Linked DNA regions of Nitrobacter winogradskyi Nb-255. The protein of the gene in region 1 binds, or shares a complex with, the protein of each later gene. Links are inferred from orthologs where the notes say so. Each region holds a gene or a part of one and is shown on either strand. Other genes may lie near its edges.

Region 1 (9,632 bases):
GTGAAGAAAACGTGTTAAATCAAGGTTATAGAGCCCCGCTTCTGATTCCATCAGAAGCGAAAAGGCTCTAGTTCGTTGGATCGACAATGTGCGTGAGCCAGTGTGGTGGTTCAGAAGTTCGCTTCATTGCCCCATCGAGTCCGTCAAGCAAACTTCTGAACCTAAACCACACTAAAATCATAAAGTTGCTGGTGTGCCTTTGATTCCGAAGTTTGCATCAAAGGTTGCGACAAGGGTACGCGAACTTCGGAATCGGGACTCCAGAACATGCCGACCACTCCCACCAAAGCCATGGTGCTCGCCGCGGGCCTCGGCCTGCGCATGCGGCCGCTGACCGAACGGATGCCCAAGCCCATGGTGCCCGTGGCCGGCAAGCCGCTGCTCGATCACGTGCTGGACAGGCTGGCGGACGCGGGCGTCAGCGAGGCTGTCGTCAACGTGCGCTATCTGCCCGACCAGATCATCGATCACGTCGCTCACCGCGACCGGCCGAAGATCATCATCTCCGACGAGCGCGACCAGGTGCTTGGCACCGGCGGTGCGGTGGTGAAGGCCCTGCCGCTGCTCGGCGACGCACCGTTCTTCCATCTCAATGCCGACACGATATGGATCGACGGCGCGCGTCCCAACCTGACGCGGCTGACCGAGGCCTTCGATCCCGCGAGCATGGACATTCTGCTGCTGATGGCGCCGACCGCGAGCAGCATCGGCTACAGCGGCAGCGGCGACTACGCCATGCTCCCCAACGGAGCGCTTCGCAGGCGACAAGAGAACCAGATCGTGCCGTTCGTCTATGCGGGAGCCGCCATCCTGTCGCCCGCGCTGTTCGACGGCGCGCCGGCAGGCGAGTTTCCGCTGACCGCGATATTCGACCGGGCGGGTGAACGGGACCGGCTGTTCGGCCTGCGGCTCGACGGCGTCTGGATGCATGTCGGAACACCCGATGCGGTCCAGGCCGCGGAGAAAGCCGTGCTCGCGAGCCTCGACGCCTGACGGCTGCCTTTCAAATCTTCACCGCTTCCGGAGGATTCTCCGGCGAAGTGGATTCCACTTCGCCCGAAGGTTAAATCCCGCCTATGTCATGATATGCCTGATCTCGAATCAGGATCCTCCATGCGCGTCCGCAACGTCCCCTCCTCAGTGCCGTTTCTGCGCGCGGTCATCACCGCGCTGGTCGACGGGGAGCTGATCGAGGGATTCCGTCCGCGCGCGCAGCCCGAACGGCTTGCCGAAGCCACGCTCTATCTGCCGACCCGCCGCGCCGGCCGCATGGCGCGCGATATTTTCCTCGACGTGCTGGATACCGACGCCGTGATCCTGCCGCGCATCGTCGCGCTCGGCGGAATCGACGAGGACGAACTGGCTTTCGCGCAGGCCGTCTCGTTGCCGCCGGAGACGCTCGAACTGCCGCCGGCGCTGGACGGGCTCGCGCGCCGCCTCGCGCTCGCCCAGCTTATCGACGCATGGGCGCGGCGGCTGAATCTCGGTGACGGCGAGCCAGCGCGGGCCCCGCTGGTGCTCGGCGGTCCGGCCTCGACGCTGACGCTTGCCGCCGATCTCGCGCGACTGATGGACGACATGGCCACGCGCGGCGTGGACTGGCGCGCGCTCGACGGGCTGGTGCCCGAGGCGCTCGACCGCTACTGGCAGATCACGCTCGATTTCCTGAAGATCGCGCGCGACTACTGGCCGGCTCACCTTCAGGAAACCGGCCGGATCGAACCCGCGGCGCGGCGCGACCGCCTGATCGAAGCCGAAGCCGCGCGTCTCGCCGCCCATCATGTGGGACCGGTGATCGCGGCGGGCTCCACCGGCTCGATGCCGTCGACCGCGAAACTGCTGCACGCCATCGCCACGCTGCCGCAAGGCGCGGTCGTGCTGCCAGGACTCGACACCGACCTCGATGAAGAGGCGTGGAGGTTGATCGGCGGCGTCAGGGATAAAGCGAGCGGCGCGTTCATCACGCCGCCCGCCGCCGGTCATCCGCAGTTCGCGCTGCACGGCCTGCTCGCGCGCTTCGGCATCAAACGATCGGAGGTGAAAGCGCTCGGCTTCCCCGCGCCATACGGGCGCGAAATGCTGGCGTCCGAGGCGATGCGGCCCGCGGAGGCGACCGCGCAATGGCATACCCGGCTCGCCGAACCCGAGGTCGCGGATAAGATCGCGGCCGGACTGCAAAATCTCGCCGTGATCGCGGCCGCCAATCCGGAAATGGAAGCGCTCGGCATCGCCGTCGCCATGCGCGAGGCGCGCGACCTGAACAAGACCGCGGCGCTGGTGACGTTCGACCGCGCGCTGGCGCGGCGGGTGATGGCGGCGCTCGGCCGCTGGAATCTCGCCTTCGACGATTCGGGCGGCGATCCGCTGATGGACACGCCTGCTGGAATCTTCGCACGGCTGGCCGCCGAGACCGCGTGCAACGGTCTGGAGCCCCCGACCCTGCTGGCCTTGCTGAAGCATCCGCTGTGCCGGTTGGGACGCGCGGCGGGCGGCTGGTCGCGTGCCATCATAGCGCTGGAGCTTGCGATCCTGCGAGGCCCCCGGCCGCCGCCGGGCGGCAAGGGCCTCGCGGACGAATTCGCGCGCTTTTGCGATGAGCGCGACCAGCTCGATCGCGGCGAGAGTTCCTCGTTGCATCGCAGCGAGCCCCGCGCGGCGCTGAAACCGGACCATCTCGACGATATCAGCGCCCTGATCGCGGCCCTGCGGGATGCGCTCGCGCCGCTCGAAGGCGACGGCGCATCGAGATCGGCGGACTTCACCCTCCTCGCCCTGCAGCATCGCCAGACTATCGAATCGTTATCCTGTGACGATGAAGGCGTCGCCGTCGCATTCGACGGCCGGCACGGCCGTGCCCTCGCTGATGCTTTCGACGATCTGGTTGATGCGGGTGAGCGCAGCGGCCTGACGGTCAGGATCGCGGACTATCCGGAAACCTTCGAGGCCGCGTTCGGCGATCGCGTGGTGCGCCGGCCGCAGGCGACATCGGCAAGCCTGCGCATCTACGGACCGCTCGAAGCGCGTCTGACCCAATGCGACCGCGTCATCCTCGGCGGGCTCACCGAAGGCGTCTGGCCGCCCGCGCCGCCGACCGATCCCTGGCTCAGCCGGCCGATGCGGCACGAACTGGGGCTCGATCTTCCGGAACGGCGCATCGGACTGTCCGCGCACGATTTCACGCAACTGTTCGGCGCCGAGGAGGTCATCCTCAGCCATGCCGCCAAGGCCGCAGGCGCGCCGGCGGTGGCGTCCCGTTTCCTGCATCGGCTCGAAGCCGTCGCGGGCGCGACACGCTGGACATCGGCGAAACAAGCCGGCGCGCGATATATTCAGTATGCCGAAGCGCTCGATCGGCCCAGCGAGGTTACACCGATCGCGCAGCCCGCGCCGAAGCCGCCGCGCACGGCGCGGCCGACGCGCCTGTCCGTGACCGCGATCGAGGACTGGCTGCGCGATCCCTACACCATCTACGCCAGATACATCTTGAAGCTGCTGCCGCTGGAGGCCGTCGACATGCCCTTGTCGGCGGCAGACCGCGGCTCGGCGATTCACGACGCGCTCGGCGACTTCACCAAACGTTATCCGGCAAGCCTGCCCGACGATCCGGAAGACGTGCTGCGCGCCATCGGCGAAAGCCGTTTCGCGCCGCTGATGCAGCGGCCGGAAGCGCGCGCGCTGTGGTGGCCGCGCTTCCAGCGCATCGCGGCATGGTTCGCGGAATGGGAGCCGACGCGGCGGGCGCATCTGGTCAGGATCGACGCCGAGGTCAGCGGAAAAATCGAAATCCCGATCGACGGCGATCGCAGGTTCACTCTGTCGGCGCGCGCCGACCGTATCGAACATCTCGGCGGCGGCCGCTTCGCCGTTCTCGACTACAAGACCGGCAGTCCTCCGAGCAGCAAGCAGGTGCGGCTCGGCCTGTCGCCGCAGCTCACGCTGGAATCCGCGATCCTGCGCAACGGCGGCTTCGCGGGCATTCCCCCCGGCGCATCGGTCAGCGAGCTGGTCTATGTCCGGCTCAGCGGCAACAATCCTGCCGGCGAACCGAGACCGGTCGATCTCGATAACGGCAAAACCGCAACCCGGTCGCCCGATCAGGCGGCCGATGTCGCGCTTGAAGAACTCACCGCGCTGATCCGTGCCTTCGACGACGAGCAGCAGGGCTACGCATCGCTCGACCTGCCGATGTGGAAGGCCCGCTACGGGGTCTATGACGATCTCGCACGGATCAAGGAATGGTCGGCGGCGGGCGGGCCGGGGTCGGAGGAATGGTGAAAGCGCCGCGCCCCGTTCATCCCGACGCCAGCGCGCGCCAGCAGCGTGCGTCCGATCCGGCCACATCGGTGTTCGTGTCGGCCAACGCGGGATCGGGCAAGACGCACGTTCTCGTTCAGCGCGTGATCCGCCTTCTGCTCAACGACGTCGACCCCGCGCGCATCCTCTGCATCACCTTCACCAAGGCCGCCGCCGCGAACATGGCGGAGCGGGTATTCTCGACGCTGGGTCACTGGGTCACGCTCGACGATGAGGCCTTGAACGGGGCGCTGCGCGATGTCGGCATCGCGCAGCCCGGCGCGAGATGGCGCGAGCGGGCGCGAAAGCTGTTCGCCTCCGCGCTGGAAACGCCGGGCGGCCTGAAAGTGCAGACCATCCACGCGCTCTGCACGCGGCTATTGCAGCAGTTTCCGTTCGAGGCCGAAGTGCCGGCGCGTTTCACCGTGCTCGACGAGCGCGACCAGACCGAAATGATGGAGCGCGCCAGCCTTAAGGTCATGCTCGACGCCTCGCAAGATCCGGACAGCCCGTCCGGCCTCGCGCTGCGATACGCCATGAGCGCGGCCACCGATTCAACGCTGCGCGACGTCCTCAATCAGGCCTGCCTGAGCCGGGATCATGCCCTGACCCAGACGGACGACCGCGGCATCGCGCAGGCGATCCGGGACGCCGCCGATGCGCTCGGTGTGGACCCAGCCGAGCGCGTCGAGGACGTCGAACGCGAGATCGTCGACGGGCCGAACCTGCCGCGAAGCAAGTGGCTCGATACGGCGGCGCTGATCGCAACAGGCAGCTCGAACGACGTCAAACAGGCCGAACGGCTGCGTGCCGCCCATGCGGAAGCGGGCGACGCCGCGCGGGCCGATCGCTATCTCGACGTCTTCCTGACGGGTGATGGCAGCCCGCGCAAATCCTTCGTCACCAGGAAGATCAGCGATGCCCGGCCTGATGTCGCTGAAATGCTTGCCGATGAATGCCAGCGCGTGATCGCGCTGCTCGGACGCCGCCGCGCGATCAACATCCGCGACCGCACGCAATCCCTGCTCGTCATCGCCGCCGCGGTCGCCGCCCACTACCGGCGCGAGAAACACGAGCGCGGCCTGCTCGACTATGACGACCTGATCGACAAGACGCTTCGGATGCTGGAGCAGACCTCGCCCGGCTGGGTTCACTACAAGCTCGATCGCGGCGTCGATCACGTGCTGATCGACGAGGCGCAGGATACCAGCCCGAAGCAGTGGGACATCGTCGAGCGCATCATCGCGGACTTCACCACCGGCGAAGGCGCGCGCGAGGGCGTGCGCCGGACCGTGTTCGCGGTCGGCGACGAGAAGCAGTCGATCTTCTCGTTCCAGGGCGCGGCGCCGCGCGAGTTCGACGAAAGGCGGCGCAAGCTGGAGAGGAAGTTCACCGATGCAAAGCTTCCGTTCCGCAAGGAGGATTTCATCTACTCGTTCCGGTCCGGCAAAACGATCCTCGAATCGGTCGACCATGTGTTCCGCGATCCCGCGATCTACGCCAGCATCCACGCGGTCGGCGCCCACCCCGTGCATGAATCGCTGGCGGACGCCGCACCCGGCATCGTCGATCTCTGGAGCCTTGAGGAGCGGGACAAGCGCGAGGAGATGGAGGGCTGGCGCGCACCGTTCGATGCGGTCACCGCAACCAGCCCCGAGGTCAAGCTCGCACGACGCATCCGCGACGAGATCAAGTCGCTGATCGCGCAAGGCGCCATGACCGGACACCTCGGCAACCGCCGTCCGCTCGGTTATGGCGACATCCTGGTGCTGGTGCGGCGGCGGGGCAACGCGTTCGACGCCGTCATCCAGGCGCTGAAGCAGTCCGGCATTCCGGTGGCCGGCGCGGATCGTCTTAAACTCACCGAGCACATCGCGATCATCGACCTGATGAACCTTGCGGATGCGCTGCTGCTGCCAAGGGACGATCTGGCGCTGGCGGTGGCGCTGAAAAGCCCGCTGTTCGGCCTCGACGACGACGACCTGTTCAAACTGGCGTGGCAGCGCAAGGGCACGCTGCGCGACGCGCTCGCCGGGCACGCGACAGCCGATGACAAATTCCGCGACGCCTTCGAAAGCCTGAAGCGGTGCGAAAGTCGCGCCGCGCGCGATACGCCGTTCGCGTTCTTTGCATGGCTTCTGGGCGAGGAAGCCGGACGGCGGCGGATCCTGCGCCGGCTCGGCCATGAAGCCAATGATGCGCTCGATGAGTTCCTCGAACTGGCGCTGACCTGTGAGCGCAAGGCCCCCGCGTCGCTGCAAGGCTTCATGGCGTGGCTGCGCGCCGCCGATACCGAGGTGAAGCGCGACATGGAAATCTCGCGCGACGAAGTCCGCGTGATGACCGTGCACGGCGCGAAGGGACTGGAGGCCTCGGTGGTGTTTCTCGCCGACACCTCGACGTCGCCGGCCGACACCGAACGTCTGAGCCTGATCCGCATGGGGCGCGGCAACGCACCCGCCGGCGTCGCCGGGGTGACGATCTGGGCAGGCAGGAAGGCCGAGGACCCGCCCTGCGTGGCGCAGGCCCGCGCGGCCATGACCGCGGAAACCGAACATGAGTATCGCCGCCTGCTTTACGTCGCGATGACGCGCGCGGCGGACCGCCTGATCGTCGGCGGCTGCAAACCGGCCAACCGCAAGGATGTCCGGGAGTTCTCCTGGTACCACCTGATCGAAAAAGGTCTGGCCAATTCCGGCCTTGCGATGCAGGAGATCGAAACCGCAAGCGGCAAGGTCAAGCGTTTCACCCGGCCAGATCACGATGATCCTGGATCGAATCGATCCAGGATCATGAACGTGATCGATTCTAATATTTTAGAGCGGGATGCGGGCGGAAAACCGCTGCACACTTTTCCTCATCCCGCTCTAGAGGAAGCCGAACCGGATGCCGCGGGCCCGGCACCGCCGGCGTCCCCCGGCGCTACCCGGATCCCGTTGCCGCCGTGGCTGCATCTCGCAGCCGCGCCGGAAGCACCCGCGCGCCGATCGCTGTATCCATCGGATGCCGACGAGGCCGCGCATCAACGCGCGCCGGCCGGCGCCATCCCGGATCAGCGCCACCGCGCGCGACTGCGCGGCACGCTGGTCCATCGCCTGCTGCAATCCCTGCCCGAGGTGCCGCGGGACCGCCGCCGCGAGGCGGCGCTGTCCTATCTCGGGCGCAACGCGAGCGGCTGGGGCAAGACCGAGCACGACGCGCTCGCGGCGCGGGTCGTGGCGGTGCTCGATGATGCGAGGTTCGCCCCCGTTTTCGCGGAGGGCAGCCGGGCCGAGGTCGCGATCGTCGGGCGGCTGACGACGCGGCGGGGCGATCCCCTGCCGGTCTCGGGCCAGATCGACCGGCTCGTGGTCACTCCGCACGGGGTTCTGGTCGTCGACTACAAGACCAGCCCCGCACCCGCGAGCCTGGCCGACGTTCCGCCCGCCTATATCCGCCAGCTCGCGCTCTATCGCGCGATGCTCGCGGGCCTGTACCCGGAACTGCCCGTCAACGCGGCGCTGCTCTGGACCGAGACGCCTGAAATGATGGAGATTTCCGCCTCGACGCTGGATGCCGCCCTGGAAGCCATCATCTCGGTGTGAGAAACCTTGACCCGGGAAGATCGCCTTCTTAACTACATCCGCAGTTTCAAGCGCATTCTTTCGTCGCGCATCTCATCGAGACAACGAGGTATTCCATGGCTGTTGGCAAGGTTTCGGACGCCAATTTCGAAGCGGAAGTGCTCAAGGCGACTGGCCCGGTCGTGGTTGATTTCTGGGCGGAGTGGTGCGGCCCCTGCCGCATGATCGGCCCGGTGCTGGACGAAATCTCCAGCGCCATGGGCAGCAAGGTCAAGATCGTGAAGCTGAACGTCGACGAGAGCCCGAGGACGGCCTCGAAATACGGCGTGATGTCGATTCCCACTTTGATGATCTTCAAGGACGGCGAACTGGCCTCGCGTCAGGTCGGCGCGGCGCCCAAGCAGAAACTTGAGCAATGGATCACCGCCACGGTGTGATCTTTCCGCATTGAGATTTTTTTTCAAGCGGCCGGCGTCAATTCGCCGGCCGTTTTTGTTTGGGTAAGGAGAACGTTGAGGTCAGGGCGCACCCTCCCTTCTCGTCATGCCCGGCTTATTCTCGGTATACACGTCTTTGGAATTTCACGAAGCAAGACGTGGATGGCCGGAATACACCCATTCGAACACAGGATTCTACGCCGGCGGCGTGCCGTTTTCCGACAGCACGTGGCCGGCGAGATACAGCGATCCCGTGATCAGGATGCGCGGCGGAATCTCATAAGCGAGCCGCGCGACCGATCGCAGCGCGGCGGCGACGCTCACCGCGGTTTCGGCGCGCATGTCGAGCGCGCGCACCGCTTCCGCCAGTACCTCCGGCGGCATCGCGTTCTCCATGTTCGGAATCGGCACGGCAATGACATGCCGCGTCAGGCCGGCGAAGTTGGCGAGAAAACCCTTCGCGTCCTTGTTGCCCATCATGCCTGTTATCACCACCAGCGGTCGCGACACCCGCTCCTCGAGATCGCCGAGCGCCGCCGCCGCGATCCGCCCGCCATCGGCATTGTGCCCGCCGTCGAGCCAGAGCTCGGCGTCGCGCGGCGCCTGATCCACGATCCGGCCGGATGTCAGCCGCTGCATCCGCGCCGGCCATTCCGCGCCGGTGACGCCGCGCTCGAACGCCGTTGTCTCGATCGAGAAGCGATCCTGCGCCCGCAGCGTCGCGATCGCGAGGCCCGCATTGTCGAACTGATGCCGGCCGAACAGCCGGGGCGCGGCGAGGTCGAGCAGGCCGCTTTCGTCCTGATAGACCAGTCGTCCGTGTTCCGCGTGGACGTGCCAGTGCTGGCCGGCCGCGTGCAGCGGACTGCGCATCCGCTTCGCCCGCTGCTCGATCACAACTTCGGCTTCGGGCGACTGCTCCGCGCAGATGACGGGCACGCCAGGCTTGATGATGCCGGCTTTCTCGCCGGCGATCTCCGCCAGCGAGCCGCCCAGAAACTCGACGTGATCGATGCCGACGGGCGTGATGACGCTCGCCAGCGGCGTCTCGACCACGTTGGTGCTGTCGAGCCGGCCGCCGAGGCCGACCTCGAGCAACAGCACGTCGGCGGGACTTCGTGCGAACAACAGAAAGGCCGCCGCGGTCTTTATCTCGAAAAGGGTCAGCGGCTCGCCGCCATTGGCGCGCTCGCATTCAAGCAGCGCGTCGCGCAGGGCATCGTCGGCAACCAGCGTTCCGGCCAACCGCACGCATTCGTTGATCCTCACCAGATAGGGCGAGGTAAAGACATGCACGCGCAAACCGGCGGCCTCGAGGATCGCGCGCAGGTAGGCGACG
Region 2 (9,492 bases), 3.3 Mb from region 1 along the record:
CCGTCGCAGCGCGGTCGGCGCTCTCGGGGCTGTTTTCGGAGGGGACGCAATGACCTTCGACGCCGCCGAAAAGCATCAGTCCCAGATGCCTGCCCTGCAAGTCGAAGTTGCGGCTTGACGCCGAGAACGCGGCGCTTCGACATCAGTTGATTGTTTTGCGGCGCAAGCTGCGTGGCCGTGTTCGACTCGCAAACAGCAATCGCTGGTTCTGTGTCCAGCTGTATCGCTGGCTCCCGTCTATCCTTCAGGTTTTTGCAATCATCCGCCCTGAGACGCTCATTCGCAGGCACCCGTGCTTGCCCAAGTCATGCATTCCAGCACCTTGCGGCGGCTGACACCGGTGTGCTGCGAGATACGCTTGCGCACCTAGGGGACGCCATAGCGGCCTGAGTGGCGGCGCTGATCCGAGCGCGGAGCTCAGGGGCGTTTCGGACTAGAGCTCGAAACTCAATTAAGCTTGCCATTGATGTAACATCCAGCAGCATCTCCGAGTCTCGCAAGTCCCGTACATTCCTACAAAGCCTTAAGACGCGGGCGACCAAAGCAGGGTTAGCACGTACCTTCCTTTTATAGGCGGCACTCGAAGTTGGAATTTCCACCGAAGGACTGGCGCGACACGAACTCTTGGTGTATTCATTATCTCAACAATTATTGAGGTGTTGAGATAACGATGTACGAAAAGCAGGCCCTCGACGCCTTCGCCGCGCTTTCGCAGGAAACGAGGCTCCGCATCGTCCGTCTTCTGGTGAAAGCCGGTCCCGAAGGGATGTCCGCTGGCGCCATCGGAGAGGCGATGGACAGCGCGTCCTCCTCCCGCATGTCCTTCCACCTGAGTCATCTTGAACACGCCGGGCTTGTCGAATCTCGGCGCGAAGGGCGGTCGATCATCTACAGCGCGGCCTTAGTGACGCTCTCCAGCCTCGTCGAATTCCTCATGCGTGACTGCTGCCAGGGCCATCCCGAGGTGTGCAATCCGGCCGTCGCCGCGCTGTCCGCTTGTTGCGAACCTAAGAAACGCGGTCCCCATGTCTGATCCAGATCAACCAAACCGCATCTTCAATGTCCTTTTCCTTTGCACTGGAAATTCGGCCCGCTCGATCCTCGCCGAGAGCATTGCGGCCAAGGATGGCGCTGGCCGCTTTCGTTCCTTTTCCGCTGGCAGCCAGCCTAAGGGCGAGGTCAATCCTTTCGCTCTGAAGGTGCTGAAGAACTTCGACTATCCCGCCGATGGCTTCCGCTCGAAGAGTTGGGAGGAATTCGCTGGGCCGGATGCTCCGGTCATGGATTTCGTGTTCACCGTTTGCGACAACGCCGCAGGCGAAACCTGCCCGGTCTGGCCGGGTCAACCGATTACGGCGCATTGGGGCATCGAAGATCCCGCTGCGGTGGAAGGCTCCGACTTCCAGAAGGAAGCCGCGTTCGTCGCCGCCCTTCGCTATCTGAAGAACCGCTTCTCCATCTTTGCCGCACTGCCCGTCGCTAGCCTCGACAGAGCATCCCTGCGGGCCAAGCTCGTGGAAATCGGACAATCGGACGGCGCGTCCTCGTCTCGCAACAGCGCGGCGTGAGGAAAGATCATGGACGTCATCATCTATCACAACCCCGACTGCGGCACGTCGCGGAATACGCTGGCGTTGATCCGTAATGCCGGCATCGAGCCGCACATCATCGAATATCTGAAGACGCCGCCGTTGCGCGTGCTGCTGGCGCAACTCATTGCGCGCATGGGCATCTCCGCGCGGGCGCTTTTACGCGACAAGGGCATACCTTACACGGAGCTTGGCCTTGCCGATCCGAAACTGACCGACGACCAGATTCTCGACGCCATGATGGCGCATCCGATTCTTATTAACCGGCCGATCGTCGTCAGTCCCAAAGGCGTGAAGCTCTGCCGGCCGTCCGAAGACGTGCTCGATCTGCTGCCGCCGCAGCAAGGCGAACTCACGAAGGAAGACGGTGAGCGCGTTATCGACGAACAAGGCCGCCGCATCGCGACGGCGTGAGGAAAAATCATGTCTACATTCGAACGCTATCTCACCTTCTGGGTCGCGCTTTGCATCGTCGTCGGCATCGCGTTCGGCCATGTGATGCCAGGCGTGTTTCAGGCGATCGGCGCGGCGGAAATCGCCAAGGTCAACCTGCCGGTGGCCGTACTGATCTGGCTCATGGTCATTCCGATGCTGCTCAAGATCGACTTCGCCGCGCTCGGCGAGGTCGGCCGTCACTGGCGTGGCATCGGCGTGACGCTGTTCGTCAACTGGGCGGTGAAGCCTTTCTCCATGGCTTTGCTCGGCTGGCTCTTCATCGGCTGGTTGTTCCGGTCACTGCTGCCCGCCGACCAGATCGACAGCTATATTGCCGGCCTCATCATTCTTGCCGCAGCCCCCTGCACGGCGATGGTATTCGTCTGGTCGAACCTGACGAAGGGTGAACCGCATTTCACGCTGAGCCAGGTCGCGCTCAACGACGCGATCATGGTGGTGGCCTTCGCGCCTATAGTGGGGCTCTTGCTCGGTCTGTCCGCGATCACGGTGCCATGGGGCACGCTGATACTGTCGGTGGCGCTCTACATCGTCATCCCGGTGATTGTCGCGCAAATCATCCGACGGCGTCTACTGTCGAGCGGCGGGCAGGCTGCGCTCGACAGGCTGCTCGCGAAGCTCGGGCCGGTCTCACTGGTATCGCTGCTGGCGACGCTGGTGCTGTTGTTCGGTTTCCAGGGCGAGCAAATCATGGCGCAGCCGATGGTGATCGCGCTGCTCGCCGTGCCGATCCTGATCCAGGTCTATTTCAATTCCGGGCTCGCCTATTTGCTCAATCGAATCTCGGGGGAGCAACATTGTGTCGCCGGGCCGTCGGCCCTGATTGGCGCGTCCAACTTCTTCGAGCTGGCCGTTGCGGCCGCCATCAGCCTGTTCGGTTTTCACTCCGGCGCGGCGCTCGCGACCGTTGTCGGTGTGCTGATCGAAGTGCCGGTCATGCTCTCCGTCGTGTGGATCGTGAACCGCTCCAAAGGTTGGTACGAGCGCGACGGTAAGGCGGCGGCGGTTGTGGAGGCAAACCGTTGATGTTGCCAAACCTCCCTAATGTGGATGCCGATTGCATCGCTGTGCCGCGCATTGATCGACTGCGGGCAACACCCTCGACCCATCCGCCCCGTATTCTGTTGCTCTATGGTTCGCTTCGCGAGCGGTCATACAGTCGTTTCCTGACCCAGGAAGCCGAACGCCTGCTGAAGCACTTCGGCGCGGAAACCCGCATCTTCGACCCGCATGGCTTGCCGTTGCCCGATGGAGCGGCAATCGATCACCCGAAGGTGCGTGAACTGCGGAAACTCTCGCTCTGGTCGGAAGGCCAGGTCTGGACCAGCCCGGAGCGGCACGGCGCCATGAGCGCGGTGATGAAGGCACAGATCGATTGGATTCCCCTGTCGGTCGGCGCCGTCCGGCCGACGCAAGGCCGAACGCTTGCCGTCATGCAGGTATCGGGCGGCTCGCAGAGCTTCAACGCCGTCAACCAGATGCGCGTGCTTGGCCGTTGGATGCGGATGGTGACGATCCCCAACCAGTCATCCGTTGCCAAGGCCTATCAGGAGTTTGATGAAGCTGGGCGGATGAAGCCATGCTCCTACTATGATCGGGTCGTCGATGTGATGGAAGAACTGGTCAAGTTCACGCTGCTGACGCGCGATGTCTCGGCTTACCTCACCGACCGATATTCCGAGCGCAAGGAAAGTGGGGAAGCTCTGATGCGGCGGGTGAACCTGTCGGCGGCGTCCTCTTGAGATTGAATGCAACGACTTGAAATGAGCCAAAAAGCCATCCGACACGCGATCTGTCGTTCCGCGACTCTTCACGAAAGGGTCATTTTCCCCGTCTTCCCAGAACGCGAAGCCTGTGCCATTTTCCGATCATGAGGGTAGGCATCTGGCTCCGCAGGTTGCTCCCGATCCTTGCGATCGTGGGGCTTATTGCTGGACCGTTCACCGGATCGGTGAGCGGAGCCGTGGTGGCGGCCGCCTCTGATATCTCCATGGCGTCGATGCCGGACGATATGCCCTGCTGCCCGCATGAGAAACCGGCCGTCCCGGATTGCCAGAAGTCCTGCCCGTTGATGGCGATCTGTATGGCCAAGTGCTTCTCGGTCACGCCGACGCTTTCGAGTCTTGCCTTCATTTTTTGGGATCAAAGCGATTCTCTTTCTCTAGGCAACGACGTCGTGCGCGATGCGCTCGCGGTAGAACCTCCAGCTCGACCTCCGAGAACCTAGAACATCGCCGGCGCTTCGGTGCCGGTTCGCGCCGCCCCAGCGTGTGCTCGGGCGGTCGAGAGCGCGTGGCCGTAGGCCGCGCAACGCCGGGCCATGCGCACGGTGCTCCGATGAAACTAGGAACTTCAAACTATGATAACTGCTCTTACGAAGCGCGCCGTTGCGGCGGTGCTTGCGGCCGCGCTTTCCGTGACGGCCTTCTCGGCAGCGAAAGCCGACATCACGGACTATGCGTTTCGACTCGTTCAAACTGAGATCAAGCACGGTAACGGCGCCATCGTCGCTGTCCGGCTCATCGACAAGCGATCCGGCAAAGCAGTTCCGGACGCGGTCATCTTCGCGACCCGGATCGACATGGCGCCCGACGGTATGGAGTCGATGGCGGCGCCGATCGAGGCTCTGCCATCGACCGAGCCGGGCGTCTATCGCTTCAAGACCAACCTGACGATGGCTGGTGGCTGGCGGCTTTCGCTCGGCGCCAAGATCCAGGGTGAAACCGGAACGCTCGAGAACAAACTGGTCCTGAAAGCGACACCATGAAACCGCTCGCTCTCATGGGCCTCGCCCTCGCCGCTATTTTAGCGGCGGGGGCCGGAGGCTATTGGGCGGGTGTTCGGAATCTTCCGATCACCGGCCTCCGCGAATGGCTTGGTGTCGAGGCAACCTTCGCAGCGGCAGAGCCGGCCGGCACGGGAGCGGTGATTTACTATCAGGACCCTGACGGTAAGCCAGCTTACTCGGCAACACCGCGCAAAACCGCAGACGGCCGTGCTTTCCGCGCCGTTCGCGCCAGCGAGGATGTGAGCTTCGAAGAGAAGCAGCCGACGACAGCCGAGGCGACCGGGCAGCCCGGCGCGCGGCGCGTCCTCTACTACCGCAATCCGATGGGTCTGCCGGACACCTCACCGACGCCGAAGAAGGACTCGATGGGGATGGACTACATCCCGGTCTATGAAGGCGAGGATGACGGCGGCTCGGTCGTGCGGGTGTCGCTTGGCAAACTCCAACGGACCGGTGTGCGATCCGAGTTGGTCAAGCGCCGCACCGTCGGCAGACTGATGCGCGTACCGGGAATGATCCAGCTCGACGAGCGGCGCATCTCTGTGGTTGCAACGCGGAGCGATGCTTTCGTCAACGAAGTGGCGAATGTTACGACTGGAGACCGAGTGACGAAAGGCCAGGTACTGGTCCGGCTCTACTCGCCCGACATCGCTGCCGCGGGTGCGCTGTTTCTCAGCGATCTCAATATTGGCGGTCGCGACGGCGCTATCGGCGGTGCTCGCCAGCGCCTGGAAAATCTGGGAGTACCACCCGAGGCCATCGCCGAGATCGAGCGTACCCGCAAGGTGCCGCTATCGATCACATGGCGCGCGCCGCGCGACGGCGTCGTGCTCGAACGCAATGTCGTTGAGGGCATGAAGGCAGCGCCAGGCGATGTGCTATTCCGCCTCGCCGACATCTCGACCATCTGGGTGCTCGCGGACGTTCCGGAGTTCGATCTTGCGGCCGTTCGAATTGGTGCGCCGGTGACGGTACGAGTCCGAAGCCTACCGGGGCGCTCCTTCGAAGGGCGTGTGTCGCTGATCTATCCTCAGGTCGGTGAAGCGACGCGAACCGCGCGCGTGCGGATCGAAATTGCCAATCCTGACGGTGTTCTGCTCCCTAATATGTATGCCGAGGTGGAGATCGGCACCGGCGATGCCGCGCCTGTGGTTGCCGTTCCAGACAGCGCGGTGATCGACACCGGCACGCGACAGGTCGTGATCATAGATCGTGGAGATGGCCGGTTCGAACCGCGCGACGTGAAGATCGGCTTGCGTGGCGAAGGGCTCACCGAAATCCGCGAGGGGATTGCGGAGGGTGACCGTGTCGTTGTCGCGGCGAACTTCCTGATCGACGCCGAGAGCAATCTAAAGGCGGCGCTCCGCGGCCTGACCCCACCGGAGGCCCGGCCATGATCGCCCGACTCATTGGCTGGTCGGCCCGCAACCTTGTGCTCGTATTCGTCGGCACGATCTTCGCCGTTGCCGCCGGGCTCTATGCGCTGAAGACGCTGCCGCTCGACGCCATCCCCGACCTCTCGGACGTGCAGGTGATCGTCTACACCAACTATCCCGGCCAGGCGCCGCAAGTGGTCGAGGATCAGGTCACCTATCCGCTGACGACCTCGATGCTGACGGTGCCGAAGTCAAAAGTCGTGCGCGGCTTCTCCTTCTTTGGCGTCTCCTTCGTCTATGTGATCTTCGAAGACGGCACCGATCCCTATTGGGCACGAAGCCGCGTCCTTGAATATCTCAACGCTGCCGCTCAGCGGTTGCCGGCGGGCGTGACGCCAACCCTCGGTCCGGATGCGACCGGTGTCGGCTGGGTCTACCAATACGCCGTCGTCGCGAAGGAGATGACGCTCGCCGAGCTGCGCTCTCTGCAGGACTGGGTGATCCGCTTCGGGGCCTCCAAGGCGGATGGCGTCGCGGAAGTCGCCAGCGTCGGCGGCTTCGTGAAGCAATATTCGATCGTGGTCGATCCCAACAGACTGCGGGCGTTGGGCATCCCGCTCGACCGCGTGCGCGAGGCCGTCAAGGCCAGCAACGCCGATGTCGGCGGTCGCACCGTCGAGCTCTCCGAATTTGAATTCATGGTGCGCGGTCGCGGCTATATCAGAAGCGCCGCCGACATCGAAAATGTGGTGCTGAAGACCGACCGTGGCGTGTCGCTGCGCGTGAGAGACGTTGCCCGCGTCGAAATCGAGCCGGGCGAACGGCGCGGTATCACTGAACTCAACGGCGAAAGCGAAGTCGCGAGCGGCATCGTCCTGCAACGCTTCGGTGCCAACGCGCTGACCGTGATCGAGAACGTCAAGGCGCGACTTGCCGAGATTGCGTCGAGCCTGCCCGAGGGCGCCGAGATCGTGCCGGTCTACGACCGTTCCGAACTGATCGGCCGGGCGATCGAGACCCTGAAGGGCACGCTGATCGAGGAGAGCATCATTGTGGCGCTGGTCTGCGTGGTGTTCCTGCTACATTTGCGCAGCGCGCTTGTCGCCATCCTGATGCTGCCGGTCGGCATCTTCATCGCCTTCGCGGCGATGAAGGCGATTGGGCTTGGCTCCAACATCATGAGCCTCGGTGGCATCGCCATCGCCGTCGGCGCCATGATCGACGCCGCCATCGTGATGATCGAAAACGCTCACAAGCATTTGGAGCGCGCACCGCCCGACAAGCCGCGCGTCGAAATCCTGATCGAGGCGGCGAGCCAGGTCGGTCCGGCGCTGTTCTTCAGCCTGCTCGTTATCACCGTCTCCTTCCTGCCGATCTTCACGCTGGAGTCGCAGGAGGGCCGGATGTTCGGTCCGCTCGCCTTCACAAAGACCTTCGCGATGGCGGCCGCGGCGTTGCTGTCGGTGACACTGGTGCCGGCGTTGATGGTGGTCTTCGTGCGCGGCCGGATCATCCCGGAGCACCGGAACCCAATCAACCGTTTCCTGATCTGGGTCTACCGGCCAGTCATCCGCGGAGTCCTGAAGGCGAAGACGCTCACCATCCTTATCGCGCTCATTGTCCTCGGAGTGACTGTCTGGCCGGCACGACAACTCGGTTCGGAGTTCATGCCGAGCATCGACGAGGGGGCACTGATGTACATGCCGACGACCTTACCAGGGATTTCCGTGACCAAGGCGGCTGAGCTTCTGCAAGTGCAGGACCGGATCATCAAGAGCTTCCCGGAGGTGGCTTCGGTCCATGGTAAGGCGGGACGTGCGCTCACCGCCACCGATCCGGCGCCGATGGAGATGTTCGAGACCATCATTAATCTGAAGCCGAAGAGCGAATGGCGGCCCGGTGTCACCATCGACAGCCTGAAGACCGAAATGGACCGGGCATTGCAATTTCCCGGCGTCTCCAATGCCTGGACCATGCCGATCCGCGCTCGCATCGATATGCTTGCGACCGGCATTCGCACGCCAGTCGGTGTCAAAGTGTTCGGAACGGATCTCGCTCAGATGGAGCAGGCGGCTCGTGAGATCGAGCGGGTGCTGCGATCGCTGCCGGGCACATCCAGTGCCTATGCCGAGCGGGTGATCGGCGGCTACTACCTTGACATCGTGCCGGATCGCGACGCGCTTGGTCGCTATGGCTTGGCCATTGGCGACGTCCAGGCCGTGATCGCAAGCGCGCTCGGGGCCGAGACGGTGACCACGACCGTTGAGGGTCGCGAACGCTACGCCGTCACCATCCGCTATCCGCGCGCTTTCAGGAGTGACCCACAATCGATCGCTCGTGACGTGCAGGTGCCGTTGCCGGGAGGTGGAACGGTGCCGCTCGGCGAGGTCGCCAAGGTCGAGCTGACCCGCGGCGCCACCTCGATCCGCACCGAGAACGGTCAGCTCGCAGTCTACGTCTTCGTTGATATCGCCGGCCGCGATCTCGGCGGCTATGTCGCCGCGGCACAGCAAGCGGTCGCGACCGAGGTCAAGCTGCCACCCGGTACCTATGTCTCGTGGAGCGGCCAGTTTGAGTATCTTCAACGCGCAGAAGCGCGGTTGAAGATCGTCGTGCCGGTGACGCTGCTGGTCATTTTCCTGTTGCTCTACCTCAACTTCCGGGCGCTGACCGAGACGCTCATTGTCATGCTGTCGCTGCCATTCGCGCTGGTCGGCGGCATCTGGTTGATGTGGTGGCTCGGCTTCAACATGTCGGTCGCCGTGGCGGTCGGCTTCATCGCGCTTGCCGGCGTCGCCGCCGAGACCGGCGTCATCATGCTGATCTATCTCGAACAGGCGATGGCGGAACTAAAGGTTGAGCGGGAGGCGGAAGGACGGCCCTTCACCCGCACAGATCTCTACGAAGCGATCATGCTCGGCGCCGTCGAACGTGTCCGGCCGAAGATGATGACCGTCATCGCCATCACAGCCGGCCTCATCCCGATCCTGTGGAGCACCGGCACCGGTTCGGAAGTGATGCAACGCATCGCAGTGCCGATGATCGGCGGCATGGTCTCCTCGACCGTGCTCACGCTGGTCGTAATCCCGGCCGTCTATGCGCTGATCAAGGGGTGGCGGCTGCCGCGGAGTGTGGCCGCCGATGAGACGATCATCGAACAGTGTCCAGCCGGCCTCAAGGCAGCCGCTGAATGAGAGGAGGGTCCGATGATGCATGACATGATGGGGGCCATGGGATGGGGTATGGGTCTCGCCGGCCTACTCGGCATCCTCGTGCTGGCGCTGTT

What was found.
Region 2: the proteins of trxA (region 1) and NWI_RS16225 are in contact, whole or in part, in an NMR structure (PDB 2IPA), measured with the Bacillus subtilis proteins. The link is inferred for Nitrobacter winogradskyi Nb-255 from one-to-one orthologs.

What each region holds. Positions count from the first base shown.
Region 1 is NC_007406.1:54,987-64,618, forward strand. Bases 6,697-9,632 are described here. They hold trxA (thioredoxin), read left to right. Parts: upstream 6,697-7,972; coding sequence 7,973-8,293; downstream 8,294-9,632. Other genes in these bases: addA (double-strand break repair helicase AddA), read left to right, coding at 6,697-7,877; NWI_RS00275 (bifunctional folylpolyglutamate synthase/dihydrofolate synthase), read right to left, coding at 8,489-9,632. Also shown: NWI_RS00255 (nucleotidyltransferase family protein), read left to right, coding at 268-993; double-strand break repair protein AddB, read left to right, coding at 1,114-4,275; more of addA, read left to right, coding at 4,236-6,696. UniProt on the Bacillus subtilis protein: Participates in various redox reactions through the reversible oxidation of its active center dithiol to a disulfide and catalyzes dithiol-disulfide exchange reactions.
Region 2 is NC_007406.1:3,378,504-3,387,995, forward strand. The notes cover bases 1-2,796. They hold NWI_RS16225 (arsenate reductase ArsC), read left to right. Parts: upstream 1-1,025; coding sequence 1,026-1,568; downstream 1,569-2,796. Other genes in these bases: NWI_RS16215 (HAD family hydrolase), read left to right, coding at 1-53; NWI_RS16220 (ArsR/SmtB family transcription factor), read left to right, coding at 671-1,033; arsC (arsenate reductase (glutaredoxin)), read left to right, coding at 1,578-2,003; arsB (ACR3 family arsenite efflux transporter), read left to right, coding at 2,013-2,796. In the rest of the region: more of arsB, read left to right, coding at 2,797-3,068; arsenical resistance protein ArsH, read left to right, coding at 3,068-3,784; NWI_RS18080 (hypothetical protein), read right to left, coding at 3,864-4,175; NWI_RS16250 (FixH family protein), read left to right, coding at 4,402-4,809; NWI_RS16255 (efflux RND transporter periplasmic adaptor subunit), read left to right, coding at 4,806-6,227; NWI_RS16260 (efflux RND transporter permease subunit), read left to right, coding at 6,224-9,400. UniProt on the Bacillus subtilis protein: Catalyzes the reduction of arsenate [As(V)] to arsenite [As(III)]. In vitro, can dephosphorylate para-nitrophenyl phosphate (pNPP).